Linked DNA regions of Algoriphagus sp. Y33. The main gene of each other region encodes a partner of the protein of the gene in region 2 in a complex. Links are inferred from orthologs where the notes say so. Each region holds a gene or a part of one and is shown on either strand. Other genes may lie near its edges.

What was found.
Region 1: the proteins of fabF (region 2) and ID165_RS12715 are in contact, whole or in part, in a solved structure (PDB 6OKG), measured with the Escherichia coli proteins. The link is inferred for Algoriphagus sp. Y33 from one-to-one orthologs.

The regions. Positions count from the first base shown.
Region 1 is NZ_CP061947.1:3,154,727-3,164,902, reverse strand. Bases 7,395-10,176 are described here. They hold ID165_RS12715 (acyl carrier protein), read right to left. Parts: upstream 9,013-10,176; coding sequence 8,776-9,012; downstream 7,395-8,775. Other genes in these bases: ID165_RS12710 (IPExxxVDY family protein), read left to right, coding at 9,302-9,592; ID165_RS27125 (IPExxxVDY family protein), read left to right, coding at 9,165-9,332; rnc (ribonuclease III), read right to left, coding at 7,395-7,496. Also shown: ID165_RS12755 (helix-hairpin-helix domain-containing protein), read right to left, coding at 1-1,116; ID165_RS12750 (hypothetical protein), read right to left, coding at 1,113-1,934; ID165_RS12745 (hypothetical protein), read right to left, coding at 2,017-3,477; membrane protein insertion efficiency factor YidD, read left to right, coding at 3,553-3,777; ID165_RS12735 (prolipoprotein diacylglyceryl transferase), read right to left, coding at 3,774-4,877; more of rnc, read right to left, coding at 6,756-7,394. UniProt on the Escherichia coli protein: Carrier of the growing fatty acid chain in fatty acid biosynthesis.
Region 2 is NZ_CP061947.1:1,671,190-1,681,453, reverse strand. The notes cover bases 4,434-7,303. They hold fabF (beta-ketoacyl-ACP synthase II), read right to left. Parts: upstream 6,561-7,303; coding sequence 5,307-6,560; downstream 4,434-5,306. Other genes in these bases: ID165_RS06725 (hypothetical protein), read right to left, coding at 6,853-7,275; ID165_RS06735 (acyl-CoA dehydrogenase), read left to right, coding at 4,434-5,206. In the rest of the region: ID165_RS06750 (TonB-dependent receptor), read left to right, coding at 1-1,501; ID165_RS06745 (RagB/SusD family nutrient uptake outer membrane protein), read left to right, coding at 1,520-3,043; nicotinamide riboside transporter PnuC, read left to right, coding at 3,529-4,155; more of ID165_RS06735, read left to right, coding at 4,133-4,433; ID165_RS06720 (zinc-dependent alcohol dehydrogenase family protein), read right to left, coding at 7,348-8,328; ID165_RS26895 (hypothetical protein), read right to left, coding at 8,463-8,591; ID165_RS06715 (SDR family NAD(P)-dependent oxidoreductase), read left to right, coding at 8,677-9,444; ID165_RS06710 (3-hydroxyacyl-CoA dehydrogenase NAD-binding domain-containing protein), read left to right, coding at 9,466-10,264. UniProt on the Escherichia coli protein: Involved in the type II fatty acid elongation cycle. Catalyzes the elongation of a wide range of acyl-ACP by the addition of two carbons from malonyl-ACP to an acyl acceptor.

The DNA.
Region 1 (10,176 bases), 1.5 Mb from region 2 along the record:
GTTGACTCCGGATTGCAGTTGACCGGAGGCGGCCGAATACTGGATGTTTCCTCCCAGGCTTAGCTCCTTGAATTGGTTTTTGGTACTGAGCTCACTTTGCGTGCGGTGAAGCCCACTTTGATTAAATGAATTGATGGTCAGAGCTTCTGAGCTAAGTGTGTCAACACTGCTGCTTGTAGCCCTGCCGTCCCTGGGAGCGTAAGATGTAATTATACTACTTTGCCATTTCCCACTTTGATAGGTAAGACCTGCTCCTCGAAAGAAGCCAAACTCCATAGCAGCAGTATAGGGCAAAATCCCTACACTGCTTTTACGGACAGTGGGGACTGTTTCGGCACCTTTACCTAAAGAATAACTGGCTCCAAACACCAAACCCTGCCCAAATTGAGCCTGAAAATCTCCCAAAGCAATGGTTTTCCACTTGCCCAAGTAGTACTTGGTGAAATGAAAAGAAAGAAAATTGAACCCGTATCTTGCCGTTTTGCGATCCCAAGTGAATTGCTCGCCGGGGTCTTTATCCAGTGTAAATCCTAAACTGAAATCCCTGGCATGCTGAATACGGAATCTTAGATAGAATTCATTCGGGTCTCCCAAATAACGATTTGAAATTCTTCCCGTAGAACTGGTGTCGGGAGGGGTAAAACCTTTGCGGGGTTCCCATGTACGGCGATGGCGAAGTAAAAAATATGCTTGCTCTTCATTGGCAACACGCTTCCAAAAAGATTGGGTTTGAGTGGAAGTGCCGGTTCCCAAGGTCAAAAATGGGATAATTTGTTCTATAGTTTTCAGGTCAAAACCCGGGACCGCTTGGAGCTCATAGAGTGAAATCAGCGAACCCTGGCGAGCTCTGTAGGAGATTAAGCCGGAGATCTGGCTTGGGTTGAGTAGATAGCTTGAGGCTAGCGTTTCGGCACTTGCACGATTGATGTCCATTGGGTTTAGATAAAGCTGGAGTAGGACTTCGTAGATCGATTCGTAATCCAAGTCCTCATCTTGGACAGGGAAGAGACGTTCCATTAATGATTCCAAATCCATTTCCGTCTTAGGGGGATACTGCGCCAGTACAAAAGAACTCAGGCAAAAAGAAAGACCGATCAGGAAAATTAGTGCCTTCATTTTTCCGGCAGTGAGAATCCCAAACTTACATGATTTGTACTACCCAAGGCTTGATTTTGCCCATGGGCATAGTCCAGAATAAAGCGATTTGATTTCAGACCCAATCCAAAAAAAAGCCGGCTGGGATTGCTGTTGATGCCTGTTCGGATAAATGCCCAATCTTTGATGCCATATTCCAATCCTGCCTTTATTACAGGTTTGATTTGAATATCCTTTTCCACTTCGAGATGCGCTTGGAGCTGTGGGATAGGAGTGTAAAGGAGCCCTAAACTAATTCCCGTCGGTAATCTTACGTCAGTGTCTTTTGATATTTTGGTTCGGTTCAGATTGGAAATACTGGCACCTACAGAGAATGTAGAGCTAAGCTCTGCCATTCCCCCAAGGCTGAAAATAATAGCGTTTCCATCCCCGAATCCTTCGATATGGGTTTGAAACCATTCCAGTTTTCCGCCTATACTTACAATTCCCAATTGATTGGCGAAAGCGAAGCCAAGGGATTGCTGATTGAATAAGTTGCCTCCATAGCGGGAAACTCCAAAACCTACCGTTCCGGCTTTCACTTTCCAGGCTCCTGCTAGATCGACGGTACCTAGTTCCTTCAACCCAAATCGACTGTCGTATCCCGCAGATACAGCAGAAGACTCCAATTTTGCAAGCCCACCGGGATTATTGAAATAACTCCAGGTATCCATTCCGTGCACCCGTAGATTGCCCATACTCTGACTTCTAGCACCGTGCACTTGGGTGAGGGGGTCTGTTTGCGCTTTTGCACAATAAGCCAGACAAGCCAAGAAGCATAAAAAAGTCCATAGCTTCATAATGGATCGATAAAAAGTCTCAACTAAATATAGTTAAAAACTTGATATCCATACCAAAAAACCAGGGTTTTTTACGGGGAATTTAGAAAGGCGCGGAAAAATTAAAGAAGAAGTTACCTTCTTTGCTGTTATTCATGGAATATTCGAAGCGTAAAACAGCATCATAAAAACCAACCAAATCTATCCCCGTTCCATATCCCATCAGGTATTTATTGGCTAGTCGGGAATTCTCGGGGATATGATTTCTATCCTTTACATAGCCATGATCGAAATTTGCACTGAGATATAGTCGAATGGGAATAGTGTTGAATTGCTCCAGCTTAATCAGATTGGAAATGTCAATTTTCCAATCCAAGAATTTATACCTGAAGCTGTTTTTATGTACATATAATTGCTGTCCTTCCACTACATTCAGTTCATAACCCCGTATGAAATTTGGACTGTATCCGATCCCTCTTACAAGCGTATATGGCTGCCCTGTACTCAAAAACCAATTGGCTGTAAGACCGGAGTTGAAGTGGAACTTATCGGAAATTTTGAAATATTTGTTTGCTGTGAGATTGACTTCCACTTCATCTAATTCATCGGTGAATATGATTCCATATTTCGTGAGAGAAACCTGTAAAAGCTCACCGTCAGTAGCGTAGGACACATTGTCTCTTCTATCATGTCTGAAGGTATAGGTGGCAAATGCATAACGGAGTTTATTGCCACCGTGCTGGAAGTATTCCGGATTTTCGGTCAATACATCATCTGCCACCAAAGTATAGCTGTACCCTAAGGTAAGAAAGTGATAGTTATAGTAGCTTCTTCGGTAAGTGTATCGTAATGCAGCGGCAAAGTTTTTTCTAATTATATCTTCTTTTTCATTGGTGAAAAAGACCTGTTTATTGAATTCGGATTTGAGGGGGATTGTTTTATTTTCCTTGTAGGTAAGTTGTACAGCTAACCCGTGCTTTTGTTTTTTGTCAATATATGGCTTGCTATACTGAAGATCCAAAGCCTTTGTAAAACCAAGTTGCCCGGCAAATCTGAGTTTGTCATTTCTCCCTCCTACATTACTATGGCTTAAGCGCAAACCGTAATTCACTCTGGAAAAATCCCGGCTCTGGTTGGTCCACCATTCCGAGAAATTCCGGTCAGCGAGCTCAAAAATTATCTGCGGTAAGAGGTACCAGCGTTCCTTTACAGTAATGAGAATTTCCACTTCATTATCTCCGGTGACCAGTGGAGTGATTTCTACTGAAGTGAAAAGCATGAGATTGTATATCTTCTTTTGATCAGCAATAAGTATTTCCAGAAAGGTATTCCAGTCATAATAGAAGTCGGTGATGAAGTCCAGCTCTCTGAGAATTACACTCTTTTTTGTTTTTACATTTCCTACTATAAAAATATTGTTAACCTTTACACTATCAGGGGATTGGTTAATCGCAGGTGCATAGGAAGTGTCTCCTTGTGCATAGGATGTGTTTTGTCCCGACTCAAAAAAAAGAGCTAGAAGCAATAGAGAGAAGTAAAGGATATTTGGTTTCTTGCCGATCAAGAGGGAATTCTGAAAGTTTAATTTTGGTTACTTACGAAGTTGTTGGCAGATTCGCTACAATTATAGAACTTATTCATGGCAAAATCCTTACTTCGAAAGATAGCTATATTTCCGGTCTTGGTGTATCAATACACTATTTCCCCTTTATTTCCTTCGAGTTGTAGATATACACCTACGTGCAGCCAATACATGAAGGAGGCAATAATGAAGCATGGGGTTTTTAAAGGAGGATGGATGGGGCTCAAACGGATAGCCCGCTGCCACCCTTGGGGCGGCCACGGGCATGATCCAATTCCTTAATTTTTGATTGGCTTCAAGCCGTTTTTCAATGCTCGAATCACTAATATCACTCCACCAATGACTAGTGGAATACTCAATAACTGTCCCATATTGAAGGCCATAGCATCTTCGAAATCCACCTGACTTACTTTGAAGAACTCCCAAACGAAGCGCATGCCGAATACGGTGATCAGAAAGATACCCAATAGAATCCCCTCAGGCAACCGTTCTTTATATTTGTTCCAAAGGGCAAAAAGCACAAGGAATATTACAAAATAAGAGAGGGACTCATAGATTTGAGTCGGGTGCTTTGTTCTCCCAAATGTCTGGACAGTCACTAGGTAATGGTCTCCTTTATCTGAAATTGCCATATTTAGGGGGCTTTCTACAGGTTCGGCTAAGTAGTCCTGACTTGATTTGAATTGGGTCAAAGCATACTTAATATCCCTTCTCAAGGCGGTTTCCAGCTCTTGGAGGCTGTATGTGCCTTTATTGATTTCCAAGTCAATATTTACAGGGACAATCCCATTGCCTACCAGTTCTCCTTGACGATCATCAGGTTTGTAAGGATCTACAGACTCTACAGGCACCTTCAAAGTGCTAAGTAACTCCTCACTATCCCAAGCGTAAACTATCCCATAATCAGATCCTGTATCTTTTCCGCCTATTTCAGAATTCATCAAATTACCAAAGCGGATCAATGCTCCGGTCAATGCTGTTACGATTACTATTCGATCTACTACCCAGAGGTAACTTTGTCCAGGAGTTCTTTTGGCATAGAGCCATAAGGCAAAAAGAATAGCAATAGCAGCCCCGTGGCTGGCAAGTCCACCTTCCCAAACTTTTAAGATTTCGATTGGATTGCTTAAGTATTTGGCAGGCTCATAGAAAAGAACATGACCAAGCCGGGCACCTACGATAGTCGCTATCACCATGTAGATGGTCAATTTGTCAACCAGCTCAGGGTTTTGCCCTTCTTTCTTGAAAAAATGAACCATAAACTGCTGCGAAATCACAAAACCGGCGGCAAAAAGTATACTATACCAAGGTGGTCTTTCCCATCCCGGAATTACAGAGGGGTTTGGATCCCAAACGATATAGTTCATGATTAATTCAAACATAATTTTTGTTTTATAGTTGATCTAGTTGAGCAAGTTCTTCCGCAAATCCTCCGGATAAAATCGGAAATCTGTACCAAGTTTTTGGATCCACATTGAATTCATCCAAATGGAAGGAAGGGGCAAGTCTTTCCCTTTTCCATTGATTGCGAGACCAAAGTCGGAAGAATTTTTTGATATAGCCTTTCAAAATATCAGGTTCTAATTCAAGTTCTTCAGAGAGGATCAGAAAAACATCCATAGGTGAACGGCGATCCCGAATGGCAAGTTTTTCTATTTCCAAGATGACAGCGTATGGCATCAAGTCTTTTTCGTCAGTTTGGGTTCTCTCCTGCGGCCGGAGTTCTGCAGTCGGCTGAAGAGAATTCACTTTCCTCAAACCCGGGTGATCTAGGTTTTTCTCGGCCCAGCTTAGCCAGCTTAGGATGAAATATTTATCCACTGCTGCAATTGGAGAAATACTACCCGATGTATCCCCATCCATGGTGGCATAACCTACATCTCCTTCACTTCTGTTGGAAGTGGAGAGGAGCAGGGCATTGTTGATATTGGCGAGCATCCAGATTATCGGGGACCGGGTTCTGGCTTGGATGTTTTGAAGCGTGATATCGTCCTGTTCCCAAGTCAATTTTCTGCCTATGGCTTTCTATCTTGGCAGTGTAGGATTGTACTTCTTCGTCGATTTCCCAATGATAAAAGGTGGCACCTATGCTTTTGGCCAGGGACTCAGCAGAAGAGAAGGTGTCATCCGAGGAGTTTTTGGTTCCTTGATATGCTGTGGTCAGTAATTGAGCCACCAGTTCTTTTTCAGGATTATGGGATTGTGGAGTGGATACTATTCCTGCTTTTTGACAGAATTTCTCTACGCCTAATTCATCTATCCCCCGCTTCACCATCTCAGCTACCAAAATTGCAATCGAAGAAGAATCCGCTCCACCCGAGAGCGAAAGAACAAAGCCATTGCTTTCGGCTTTTCCTCATATAATCAAATAGAGCCAAAGCTGAAGCTTGGACAAATTCCTCATTTTTTGAATTTATAGAGCTATGCCCTGGCTTTTTGGCTCCAGATAAAAACTGTTGACCTGAACGTCTTCAAAAGAGAGAAGTCTATTCCTTGAGAGTAATTCCCCGGATTTGGCAAGCATTATTTCCCCGTCGAAAATCATTCTGCCGGCTTCATTTCCCAGTAAGTTAGCATAGCAATAGTAGCAGTCAAAACTGGCTGAACTTTCTTCTACTAGCTCTTTGCGGAGCTGGCTTTTTCCATGGCAAAGTGACTGGCACTGGGATTGAATATCAAATTGACCTTTCGTTCACAAAGCCTATAGCCAGGCCTTAGACTGCCTCTCCATGCATCTTCACAGATTTCGAATCCGAAGTGAATTTCTTTATGGTGAAAAGTAAGATCGCCAAGAGGAATCATTTGATCTTGAAACGCTATTTCGACGACTTCATTTGCTCTCCATGGCGTAAACCAACGGAATTCATAATGTACGCCATCGATTGCCATAAATTGCTTTGCCACAAAGCCCTTGACCGCTCCATTTTCAAGGACTGCTACACAATTATAAACCTTATCCTGAATTCTAACGGGAAGACCTATAGCTACTGTGATTCCCATACAGTGGGGTAGCAAGAGTGCAAGTTGGGCCAGTGCTTTCTTTGGATACCAGTAGCTTAAAAATAAATCTTCGGATCCATATCCTGTGATAGCCAATTCAGGCAAGCACAGGATTTCAACCTCTTGATGTTTGGCTTCTTCAATAGCCAGTATAATTCTGTTCAGATTTCCTGACCAGTCCAGCGGTGTTTGATTGACGGTAGCTCCCGCGATTTTAATTGAAGACATGAATTGGATTGATTAATCCTAAAATTACTAAGCTATGTGGCAATACTTAGTGTTTCGCATGCATTTTTGGATGCTTCTTGCTCTGCTTTCTTTTTTGTGCTTCCTTTTCCTTGTGCGATTTCTTTTGCATCGACGTGTAAAGCTACCTTAAATTCTTTGAATCGTTGGTTTCCACTGACTCCAAGCACCACAAATTCCACCGGCTTATTTTCCTTTTGGGACCACTCGATGATCTTACTTTTGTAATTTGTAGTAGTAGCTATCATGCTTTCTACATCAAAGTGAAGTAGAATTCTTTGGGTAATGAATCTCTTGGTGAAGTGATAGCCTTTGTCAAGGTAGACGGCTCCAAGAAAAGCCTCCAGCATATCTCCGTACAGCGACTTGTTTCCTGTGAATGTCCGCTCACCGATCTCCATGTCCAATGCTTTTCGCAGACCGATTTTGATCCCGGTATCGTTCAGTGTTTCTCTGTTTACCAATTTTGATCTGGTTTCGGTGAGAAAACCTTCGTCCCGGAAGGGGAATTTCTGGAAAAGGAATTCGGCGATGACAGCTCCCAAAATCGCATCACCAAGAAACTCCAATCGCTCATTGGAGAGTCGGAATCCATGTGAAGTTTCCTCACCCAAGCCAGACGGCGTAAGTGCAAGCTTATACAGCGATAAATTAAAAGGCCTGCTTCCCGTCATCAGTCTGATGGAGGTAGCAAGCCTTTTGTCTTTTTCACTAAAGAAGAGATTATTAAATCCGAGTCTTTGAAATAATTTCAAAATCCAGACTAATTATATTTTTTGAAAATCACCGAACAGTTATGTCCGCCAAATCCAAACGTATTACTCAACGCATAATTTATCTCTCTCTCCTGTGCTTTATTGAAAGTCAAGTTTAGTCTTGGATCAAATGCCTCGTCGTCTTCGAAGTGATTGATCGTAGGAGGTATCACGCCTCTGTTCAAAGCATAAATGCAAGCAATTGCTTCTACAGCGCCGGCAGCACCCAGTAGGTGACCGGTCATGGACTTTGTACTGCTGATGTTCATCTTGTACGCATGCTCACCGAAAACCCCCTGAATCGCCTTGATCTCTCCTACATCTCCCAAAGGAGTAGAGGTGCCGTGCACATTGATGTAATCTATGTCTTCGGGTTTGAGATTAGCGTCTTCCAAAGCAATTTTCATCACACTGCTGGCTCCCAAACCATCGGGATGCGGAGCTGTGATATGGTGCGCATCGGCAGTCATTCCGCCCCCTACCAGTTCGGCATAGATTCTGGCACCACGTGCTTTAGCATGCTCATATTCTTCCAGAATTAATGCTCCGGCTCCTTCACCCAATACAAAACCATCACGATCCTTGTCAAAAGGCCTAGAGGCTGTCTCCGGTGATTCATTTCTTTGGGAAAGGGCTTTCATTGCATTGAATCCACCAATACCAGCTTCAGTCACTGCTGCTTCAGAACCTCCGCTGATGAAAATATCAGCTTTTCCCATTCGGATGTATGTAAATGCATCGATAAGGGCGTTGGTTCCTGAGGCACAAGCAGAAACTGTTACAAAGTTTGGACCGCGAAAACCATATTTAATAGATATAAAGCCGGAACTTATATCAGCAATCATCTTAGGGATAAAGAAAGGGTTGAAGCGCGGAGTCCCATCTCCGGTGGAGAATGTCGTCACCTCATCCTGAAAGGTTCTTAACCCTCCGATTCCCGATCCCCAGATTACTCCGGCTCTTGATTTATCGATTTTTTCAAGATCCAACCCCGAATCTACCACGGCTTCATCAGCTGAAATCATGGCATATTGGGTAAAAGGATCCATTTTTCGAGCTTCTTTCCTATCAATAAACTGCTCTACATCAAGGTTTTTGACCTCGCAGGCAAATTGGGTTTTGAAAAGGGAAGCATCGAATTTGGTAATCGGCGCAGCACCGCTCACACCATTAGCCAAACCGTTTCCAGAATTCCTCTGCGGTATTGCCTATTGGTGTGAGGGCACCTATACCTGTTACAACAACTCTTTTTAAATTCATGGAATGAATTTAGGAATTATTATTTTACGTTAGCTTCCAAGTAGGTTACTGCTTGTCCAACAGTACCGATTTGCTCAGCCTGATCATCAGGAATAGAGATGTTGAATTCTTTTTCGAATTCCATAATCAATTCTACAGTAGCAAGAGAATCAGCACCAAGATCATTGGTAAAGCTCGGCTCCAAAGTAACTTCAGACTCTTCTACGCCAAGTTTGTCAACGATGATGGCTTTTACTTTTTGTGCAATTTCAGACATTTTGTGATCAGTTTAGTTAATAACACTTCGCAAAGAAATATATTTAATGCCTAATTGACAAAGAAAAGATTCAAGTAAATTTTTAAGCAAATCGTTGTCCATAGAAGTTGGATTATATTTTCTAACTTTGTTTTGATTCATTTTTTCCCCGCATGAAGAAGGCCAAATTACTGATTGAACATACGTATGATTTCGAGCTTTTGGGGCTTGTATCCCCTGTAAAGGACTATAAGATGGCATGGCTTATCAATAGGGAGTTGGATCTTAACCTCATCAAATACGATGACCTATTATTGGAATTTATGACCCTCCAAGCCTAAAAATCTCGCAATATTTCCTTTCTTTACCGCATGGATTTGTTCAACTGCTAAAGAATAAGGCCTTGAATTCTACAAATCAAGTGTCTTATTTGATCCCGGAATTGAAATCAATGGATTATTTCCTTTTGGTTCAGGACGAGACCTTTCAAATAAGTATTAATACATTTGCCAACCAGCTGGCGAAAAATCGTTACATACAAAATGTGATGAAGCTGGATGTAAGCAAACTAAAATCAAAAGAAAACCTATTAACTTATTAATCCCCTAATGAGCCATTTCAATAAGACTAAAATTCTAGCAACTATAGGCCCCGCTTCAAATAACTACGAAACTATCAAAAGCCTGGCAGCAGCCGGGTGCCAATGTGTTTCGTCTGAATTTTTCACACGGTACTCATGACATTCACGGTGAAGTAGCGAAAATAATCAGACAAATCAATAAGGATGAAAACCTTAACCTTGGGATTCTCCAAGATCTCAGGGACCAAAAATCCGTGTGGGCGAAGTAGAAAACAACGGTGTAGAGATTAAGTCGGGAGAGTTGATCACCATTACAAATGATCCTGTAATCGGTACTAGCCATTTGGTCAGCACTGTGTATCAAAACCTTCCGAATGATGTGGTTACAGGGGACAGGATTTTGATTGATGATGGAAACCTGGAAGTAAGGGTGAATGATACCGATGGAAAAAATGTTAACTGTACAGTAATCCATGGAGGAATTCTGAAATCCAGAAAAGGAATAAATCTTCCTAACACAAAAGTAAGTGCTCCTTCCCTCACAGAAAAAGATATAGAAGACTTGGCTTTCGGCTTGGAAGCAGGAAGTTGATTGGATTGCACTT
Region 2 (10,264 bases):
CAATACTACAAGATCACTTGGTGTCACTTATTTCAATGTTCCTGCTGATAATTTTGACGACGCTTCATTGAATTACAATGTGCCCAGCGATCAGCGTGTTGCTACAGGTTCCGAAGGTTCGGGACACGCAGTAACTTCCCTCTTTGCAAGAGCCAACTACAACTTCAAAGAAAAATACCTACTGGAAGCGCTTGTCCGTCGTGACGGTTCTTCAAGATTCGGAGAGAATAACCGTTACGGCGTTTTCCCTTCATTCTCCGCAGGGTGGGTTGTCTCCCAGGAGAACTTCTGGCCAAGCAACAATGTCGTTGACTTCCTAAAAGTACGTGGTGGATACGGTGTGGTGGGAAATGACAACATCGGTGACTTTGCTTACTTGTCCACTATCGGGGGTGGCAGAAATTATACAATTGGTACAAATGGAAGTTATCTGATCGGATATAGCCCAAATGCGCCATCCAATCCTGATCTGAAGTGGGAACAAACAAGTCAAGCCAACATCGGCGTTGAGGCTACAGTTTTCGAAGACTTCAATGTGACGTTCGACATGTACAAAAAGGTCACCACCGGTATACTTCAAAACCCAAGAATCCCTTCCTATGTTGGAGCGATTTCCAATCCTGCTGCAAACGTTGCGGATATGGTAAACAAGGGAGTAGAACTTGAAGTCGGCTATAGAAAGCAACTTGGTAATCTCAATCTCGGTATGAGCGGAAACGTATCTTATCTGCACAATGAAGTGACTGATCTGGGTGCCAATATAGATTTTATTTCAGGTGGACAAAGCTTCCAGGCAAGCACCTACCCTATCACCCGAACCGGGTTGGGACAAGCGGCCAATTCTTTCTTTGGATTTCAGAAATTGGGAATTTTCCAGACTGAAGAGCAAGTGGCAAACTATGTGGATTCCAATGGCAATCAGATTTTGCCAAATGCCAAACCCGGCGATTTTATCTGGGCAGACTTGGATGGAGACGGACAGATCACCGAGAAAGACCGGACCTATATTGGAAACCCTACTCCTACTTGGTCCTACGGATTCACCGTGAATTTGGCTTATAAAGCCTTTGATTTGGTTCTCTTTGGACAGGGAGTAGCGGGAAACAAAGTATTCCAAGGCCTTAGAAGATTAGATATCGGAACTGCAAACTGGCAGACAGAAGCTCTTGGCAGATGGACAGAAGCCGGAGACAACAATTCCTATCCAAGGCTGGTAGATGGTGATCCTAACAAAAACTTCGGCAATCCATCGGATTTCTATTTGGAGGATGGATCTTACTTCCGCATCAAAACACTCCAATTCGGCTATACACTTCCTACTGCCATTGCAGGCAAAGTCGGCATGAAAAAGGCCAGAGTATATGTGATGAGCGAAAACTTGCTCACGCTCACCAAATACACAGGGTATGATCCCGAAATCGGCGGTGGGGTCATGAGCATTGACCGTGGTATTTATCCACAAGCCCGCTCGTTTATGGTCGGTGTAAATGTAGGTTTTTAATCAAAATTGACTCTAATCATGTTAAAACATAAAAAAAATCTCGTTGCCATCGCTTTGACGGCATTGACATTGAGTTCCTGCTCTGATGATTTTCTTGAAATCAAGCCTAGAGGCACAGATTTGGAATCCAACTATTATCAGAACCAAGAAGAAGCATTCAATGGGTTGGTTGCCGTATATGACGTAGTCGGAATGCAAGGGGGAGGATACGTAACCAAACTGACTGCTCTTAATGCTGCATCAGATGATCATTTTGCAGGCGGTGGAGGCCCAAATGATGTTACTTCTATCCAAGTATGGTCCAATTACACACTGGATCCTGCAAACGGTCCCCAAGGAGATCTTTGGAGTAAGGGCTTTTCAGGTGTTTTTCGTGCAAATGTACTTATACAAAAGCTTCCTGAAGTGCCTATGGATGAGTCGTTAAAAGCCCGCTATCATGCAGAAGCCACATTCCTTAGGGCATACTTCTACTTCGATTTGGTGCGCTTGTTTGAAAACGTACCGCTTTTCACAGAGCCTATCTCTACGTCCGAAATGTTCGATGTGGTACAGGCAGATCCTTCTGAAGTATATGCACAGATAGAAGCGGATATTTTGGAAGCACTTCCCAACCTTCCTGTCCAGCTCAATCCGGAAACCGAAGCGGGAAGAGCTACTGAAGGAATGGCACGTGCAGTCTTGGGAAAGGTCTATTTGCAGCAGGAAAAATTTGCGCTGGCAGCGGAGCAATTTGAAATGGTAAACGGAACTCCCGGTGGTACCAGCCAGTATGGATACAAATTACTGGACAAGTTCTCCGATCTATTTGAAGTTGATAATAAATTCAATTCGGAGTCAATTTTCGAAGTATCCTTTACGAATACATCAAATGGTGATTGGGGATGCGTGGGATGTACAGAAGGGAATCTTTTGAACATCATGGTAGGTCCACGGGGTTACAATCCAATCGCAGATACTGCACCTGATTATGTTTCCGGCTGGAGCTTTTTGACTGTTACTCCGGATTTGTATCAAGTGATGAAAAACGATCCGCGTAAATCAGCGACCATTGCGGATTTGGATAGCTTGGAAAAAGCGGGAGCTGTAACTTATGAAAAAGGCTACAACAATACCGGCTATTTCTTAGAGAAATTTGCAGGACGTCAGAAAGACAGATCCACGGGAGGCGGAGTGATGGAACTGAACTTCCGTCAAAATATCTATGAAATCCGTCTTGCAGATTCCTATCTTTTGGAAGCTGAAGCACTCGTAAGAGGCGGTGGAAATACAGGCCGTGCACAGGCTCTGCTAGATGCCGTTCGGGCTAGAGTCGGCTTGGGAACTATCCCCGTTTCCATACATACAATTTTGGAAGAAAGACGTCTGGAACTCGCAGGAGAAGGTCATAGATGGTTTGACCTAGTCCGAAATGGAAAAGCAGCAGAAGCACTTGCAAGCAAAGGCTTTGTGGCAGGAAAGCATGAAATTCTCCCAATTCCACTTTTGGAATTGGATAATACGCTGATAGAACAAAACCAAGAATATGGTGGCAGTAAGTAATTAAGTACGTAGTACTTATAAAATGATAAAGGCCTATTCCCTGCTATGGGAATAGGCCTTTCTATTTAAAATAATGCATACCTTAATTGGAATGAAATCAGAATTTGATTTATCTAAAGCTGATATAACGGTATCGGTCTAGGATTTATCATCCTATTTCAGCCACTCGCATCTTTTGCCCCAATCCATCAATAAAGCTTCCCGGTGCTTTGCTACAACTTTAGCTCCCTGCTTGGTTATTTTCCATAATTCCTTAGGTTTTGGAAATTCCTCTTTATGCGAAGCGAACTTAGATAGTCCGGCTCGTAGAGCGAAATCATGTATAAATCCCTATCTTAGTATCATCAATTAAGGGGTGCCCTAATATTTCGGGCTGAGATCATACCCATCGGTGAGCGATCACTGAGCACCTGATCCGGGTAATGCCGGCGTAGGGACTAGATTACTGTTCTCCCTTTTTTGAATAATCCAAAAACGTTATTCAAATGCTATTGTATATTGACATGAGTCTGCTCGCTGAGCAGATCAAATCCACGAGTGTACTGGAATGGTTCGCTGTGGGTTTTGGAGTCACCTCAGTGCTGCTCGCCCGCAAAAACAATGTGTTGCTCTATCCCGCGGGCATCATCGGAATCTCGTGTTCGGGCTTCTTGCTTGTGGATGCCAAGCTCTACGCCGAAACCCTGCTCAATGCTTATTACCTAATAATGAGTATTTATGGCTGGGCCATGTGGAAAAACAGATCGAATTCCGGGGCCTCGCAAATCTCAAGAAGTACAGTTACTGAGCAGAAAATCACCTGGGCAATCGCCCTCGGCGGCTGGGTATTTCTCTATTTTATGCTTACCAATTTTACCGACTCCGATGTGCCTGTGATCGATGCTTTTGTATCCTCTACTGCCTGGGCAGGGATGTGGCTTCTGGCAAAAAGAAAGTTGGAAAACTGGATATGGCTGAATGTGTCAAATATCGTAGCCATTCCTTTGCTCTTTCACAAGCAACTGATTCTAATCTCATTTCTCACCATTTTCCTTTTCGTCATAGCCATTTTGGGTTATTTCGATTGGAAAAAAGAACTAGACCACGCCCATGGAAAAGTCAAAACTGTTTAGCCACGAACTCGCTACCAAAGCAGAAGAACTTGGATACCTTCCCGAGGAATGGCTGGCTGAGATTTATTCCGAAAAATGGTTTAAGATTTTTGTGCCAAAGGACTTGGGAGGACTGGGTTGTACCCTGCCTGAAGCCTTGGAAATTGAGGAAAAACTGGCAAAGCTGGACGGGAGTCTGGGATGGACAGTGACGCTCTGTGCAGGTGCAGCCTGGTTTGTCGGCTTTATGGATGAGTCACTTCGTAATGATATTTTCCCCGACGAAAAACTCTGCTTGGCAGGAAGTGGATTTGTAGGAGGAAAAGCCAATTTGGTGGATGAAAAGTACATCATTTCCGGAAGTTGGACCTATGCATCGGGAGCCTTGCATGCTACACATCTCACTGCCAATTGCGGGATATTGGAAGATGGGAAGGCACTGTTGGATGGAAAAGGAAAGCCGGTGATCAAAGCTTTTGTCCTCGACAGAAAAGATGTAACTATTCTTGACGGTTGGAATTACATGGGAATGGTAGCTACAGGAAGCCATGCTTTTCGATGCGATGACGTTGAAGTTCCACTAAACCGTTGCTTTGAAATTCTTCCGGAAAAAGCTCAATTGACTGCTTCCGTTTACCAATACCCCTTTCTTCAGTTTGCCGAAGCTACGCTTGCAGCGAATATTTTGGGTATTTCTCTTCACTTAAAGGAATTGATAGAGCAGTCGTTTTGGAGAAGGCATGAGTACAGAAGCTATGATAAAAAGCATCTTGAGTACTTCCTTAAACTACTGGGAAAGCAAGAGGAAAAACTTCAAAATCTTCGGGATGAGTTTTATCATCAAGTCAATGCTTCATGGGGTGAACTGGAAAAAAAAGGAAAAATATCAGATTCTAGATTGAAGAAAATTAGCGAAGTAAGCAGAATACTTACCCAAAAATGCCGTAAAATTACTGGACGGCTCTACCCCTTCTCAGGTTTGGAAGCTGCCAAAACCCATACCGAACTGAATCGGGTCTGGCGGGATTTTAATACAGTCGGTCAGCATGTCCTGCTGATATTTCCGTTTTAGATAAGCAAACACACTTTTCAAAAATCTCCTTGTATGTTTCTATGCAGTTTCTAAGGAGGTGTGGTGAAAAACAAAACCTTTGGGGTCTAAACCCCAAAGGTTAGACAAACTCTTTGAAAATCACTGTCGCATTATGCCCTCCGAAACCAAAGGTATTGCTCAAGGCAACTTTTATTTTTTTCTCGACAACATTCTTGGTCACTATCTGAATTCCCGTAGGAATTGCCGGATCTAAATTTTCTGTATTGATAGTTGCCGGCACTACGCCTTCATTGATTGCCTTGACGCAGAAGATAGCTTCTATTGCTCCCGCAGCTCCCAGCAAATGCCCTGTCATGGATTTAGTAGAGGAAATATGCAGTTTATCGTAGGTGCCATTCAGCAGTCTTGACACAGCCTTGATTTCACTCAAGTCGCCTGTCGGAGTAGAAGTAGCATGGGCATTAAGGTAGTCCACATCCTGTATACTCAAGCCAGCTTCTTCCAAGGCAAACTTCATGCAGGTATAGGCTCCCTCACCTTCCGGGTGAGTGGCCGTCAAATGATAAGCATCGGCTGTCATGGCTGCCCCCACTACTTCTCCATAGATCTTTGCGCCGCGTTTCTTTGCATGCTCATATTCCTCCAAGATCAAAGCAGCAGCACCTTCTCCCATCACAAAACCATCTCTATCTGCATCAAATGGTCTTGAGGCCAGTGTAGGATTTTCATTTCGTGTAGAAAGTGCTTTCAGCGCATTAAATCCTCCCATAGAAGCTTCCGTAATCGGAGCATCCGAACCACCCGTGATAATCACTTTGGCTTTGCCCCACTTGATGTAATTGAAAGCATCCATGATCGCACTGTTGGAAGATGCACAGGCTGTCACAGGAGTATAATTGATTCCCATAAAGCCGTACTTCATGGAAATCACTCCTGAAGCCATATTCACCAGATACTTAGGAATGAAAAAAGGATTGAATCGTGGGCTTAAATCATTTTCCACAAACTCTTTCATCTCTTTTTCAAACGTATTCATACCGCCTTGGCTTGTGCCCCAGATCACACCTGCATCAAACGGTGAAGCCAATTGGGAAACATCCAAACCGGAATCTTCCATTGCTTCGGAAGCTGCATACAGGCCATATTGAGTATAGAGATCAGCGCGTTTGATCTCATTTCTGTCGAGTTTCAGCGTAGGATCAAAATTTTTGATTTCGCTGGCAAATCGGGTTTTGAATTTTTCAGCATTAAAATAGGTGATTGCACCCGCACCGCTTACGCTTTCCTTAGCATTTCTCCAGTTGGTCTTCACATCATTGCCAAGAGCAGAAAGTGCCCCCAAGCCCGTAATAACTACTCTTTTTGAATTCATTGGTTAAATTTTAATTTATTGGGCATAATTCCAAAGACCAAATAGGATAAACGGTGGTCTTCTCAATTAAATCTATGTTCAGCCCAAGTTCATTAGCCTTGTTAATAAAACCCTGTATTTATCATCGGTTTTAAGCTTCAACTTGGATCAGCAGTGAAAAACAGAAAAACCCGGCTACTCGCCAGGTCTTTCAAATTAGTTAGATCATAAAACTAGATTTATGATTTTATAACCTATCATCATATTGATACTAAAGTCTAGATACTCAATACTAATATCTTGATACTTAATCTTATCTACTTCTCCACAGATCCTTCAGCTGCCTGCCATTGATCAGCATTACAAATCGTGCGGGATTGGGAACCAATACGATCCGGACATCTTGCTTGTCAAATTGCTCGGATTCTATAGGCACGCCTTGAAGTCCGGAGACTTCATAGCTTACAATACCATTAGCATCGGGAAGAAGGGGCTTGTAGGCATTGGCGATATATGCCGTGGGCAAAAGAATATCCGTATCGGACTGCAACTTATCTTGAATTTTCTCAAGTTCAGTTTCAAGCCTATCCTCATAGTTCTCGTTGAAATCATCCTCCAAGTCATGAAGTTCTTCTTCCAGATCATCATATCTTTCGTCGCTGTAATCCATAGCGGCAAGTTGATTTCTTTTTTCTACAATTTCGGTAAGCTCTTTGTCCAGCGTATCCCAATTCATTCTTTTCAGTTTTTTGATTTGAAATGCAAAGATGGGGAATCCCTTTTTTTATGAAGAACTATTTCAAAGAAATTAACTCACCAAAAGTACTTTCCCGTTTCTTCCCGGTTTGTTATATGCCTCAATTGCTGCCTTCACTTCAGTAAGCGGAAATTTTTCAGCCACTTCAGCCTTAGAATCTTCCCGCATCAAAAAGGACTGGGTTTCCTTATAAAGCTCTGCTCTATCCTCCTCACTTATCCTCTGTAAAACACTACTCAGCCAAAATCCTTCTATTTTCACTTCTTTGAAGATCATCATTCCCGTATTAAGGGATAAATTCTGCATGCTCAACATCCCAAACACGTACATCGTGCCGAATTTCTTGATACACGACAATGCCTCCGCTCCCAGTTCTCCTCCTACAGCATCAAATACTACAGAGACTCCTTCACCCACCACTTCTTTGATCACTTTTTTCAAATCTTCTTTCTCTGTATTAATCACCAGATCGGCACCGAGATCGGTTAGGTGTTTTTTCTGTTCATCATGACGGACAGTACAGGCCACTTTGATTCCCTTGTTTTTAGCTATCTGAATAGCAAATTTCCCAAAAGCAGAAGCTCCTGCAGTGAGCAAAAGCCATTCTCCGGCATTCAACCCCGATTTATTGACCATAGCCACCGCAGTTACGGGATTAACAAAAGCCTGACAGGCTACTTCAAAGGACATGCCTTCCGGCATAGGGATAACTTGCTTGACAGAAAGTGTAATGTACTCTCTCCAAGTACCCATATTAGTCCCTTGAGCTGTAAACATCACTCTGGTTCCCGCAGGGAATTTTCCCTCAGCGTCTGGCTTACTTACTATTCCCGCTGCTTCAAAACCTGCACTGCTCGGTAAATCAGGCTGAATCCCATACCGCCCCCTTATAAACATCAGATCGGAGGGATTGATATTTCTTGCTTTTACTTCTATCTGAACCTCATGGCCTTCTGGCTCGGGTGCCGGTGCTTCTCTCACCTTCAATACGTCCGCGGCTCTGCCGATTTCCTCAAAAATCACTTCTTTCATCTGTTTATATTTTGTTTTAAGAGTTCAGATGGAATCTCGCTCGGTGAATAATCATCCCTCTCCCGAATCAAGTTCGGGACAAGTTGTGTGACCTTATTCGTCATGCTCGATTTCATATGATCATAATTTGTTTTTTAGCGGGTAGATGCCCGTCTGTCGTCGGACAGAGAATCCCTGCCTAAAGACGGCAGGCAGATCGCATGGCTAATCATCAGAGAGTCATGCTTGATTTCATAGTCATCTATTTTGATTCTGAAATTCATATCTATTTAAACTGACAATAATATGCATTCGTTCAGGCTTACTCTTTATCTTTCTTTATCTTGAAGGAAGAAAACGTACCTACTTATGGATCTCTCTTCTCTATTCTCCCTCCAGGGAAAAGTCGCACTCATCACCGGCGCCAGTAAAGGAATCGGTTTTAGTATAAGCGAAATTTTTGCCGCTGCGGGCGCAAAAGTGGTGCTTTGCAGTAGAAAACAGGAAGCTGTGGATGAAATGGCCGGCAGGCTTCGGGCTAAAGGATATGAAGCACAGGGCATAGCTTGTAATGTAGGAAATATGGAGGAGCTGCCGGGATTGGTAAAGAAAACAATTGAATCATGCGGACAGCTTGATATTTTAGTCAATAATGCTGCGACAAGTCCCGTTTTCGGACCTGTACATGAAACGAGTATGGAAGCTTTTGATAAAATAATGAATGTGAATCTCAAGGCTCCTTTCGAGCTCTCAAAACTATGCTGGCCCCATCTCAGAAAATCTTCCAATGCTTCGGTAATAAATATCAGTTCCATAGGCGGAATTTCACCTGAACATGGATTGGGAATCTACAGCGTAAGCAAAGCAGCTTTAATATCCATGACCAAGGTCTTGGCAAAAGAATGGGGAGAAGCAAAAATCAGGGTGAATGTGATTTGTCCCGGATTGATCGAAACCAAATTCTCTGAACCGCTATGGTCAAATGAGAAAATCATGGACATGGTGATGAAAAAACTAGCCATCAAGAGAATGGGCACTGCAGATGAAATTGGTTCTATGGCCTTATTCTTAGCTTCACCAGCCTCCTCATATACCACCGGATCTGTTTTTACTGCTGATGGTGGATTCACCATTTAATTCATAGAAAATCAAATCCTAATGAACATTTATACCATAGGTATTATAGGTGCCGGTAACATGGGTACCAGAATTGCTTTGCAAGCTGCAATTTCAGGCTATCAGGTCAATGTCTTTGATATTGAAGAGAAAAGTTTGAAAAAATCTTTGGACACCATGAATAAGTCAGTAGCTCAAATGATCCGTTCAGGCCGGTTAAATAAAGAAGAGGCAATCCTAGCTATGGAAAGAATTTCTTTCACAGGGAATCTTAAAGAAGCACTTCAGCGGGTTGATCTTGTCAGTGAAAATGTAACTGAAAATTCTGAAGTCAAAATGAACGTATGGAAAGAAATAGGAAATCTGGCCGCAAATCATACTATTTTTACGACCAATACCTCTTACCTACTTCCATCTCAGTTTGCCGAAATATCGGGAAGGGCGGAGAAATTCTGCGCATTTCACTTTCATGATGTATTTCATTCCAGAGTTGTGGACATTATGCCGCATGTGGGTACTGCTGTAGAGGTGATTGGTATTTTAGATGATCTTGGAAGAAAGCTGAATCAAGTACCTATTTTGATTAAAAAAGAAAACCCAGGTTACATTTTCAATACGTTGTTGATAGCTTGGATCGATGCTGCAGGCAGACTATTGACTGGAGAAATAGCAGAAGTAGAAGCTGTAGATAAATCCTGGATGATAAATTTCAATATGGCGGCAGGCCCCTTTGGGATCTTGGACAAGGTAGGATTGGATACGGCATGGCACATCACCAACTCCAAAAGAAATCAGGCGTCGAGAGCTTTTGCAGCATTGCTCAAAACCTACGTGGATCAGG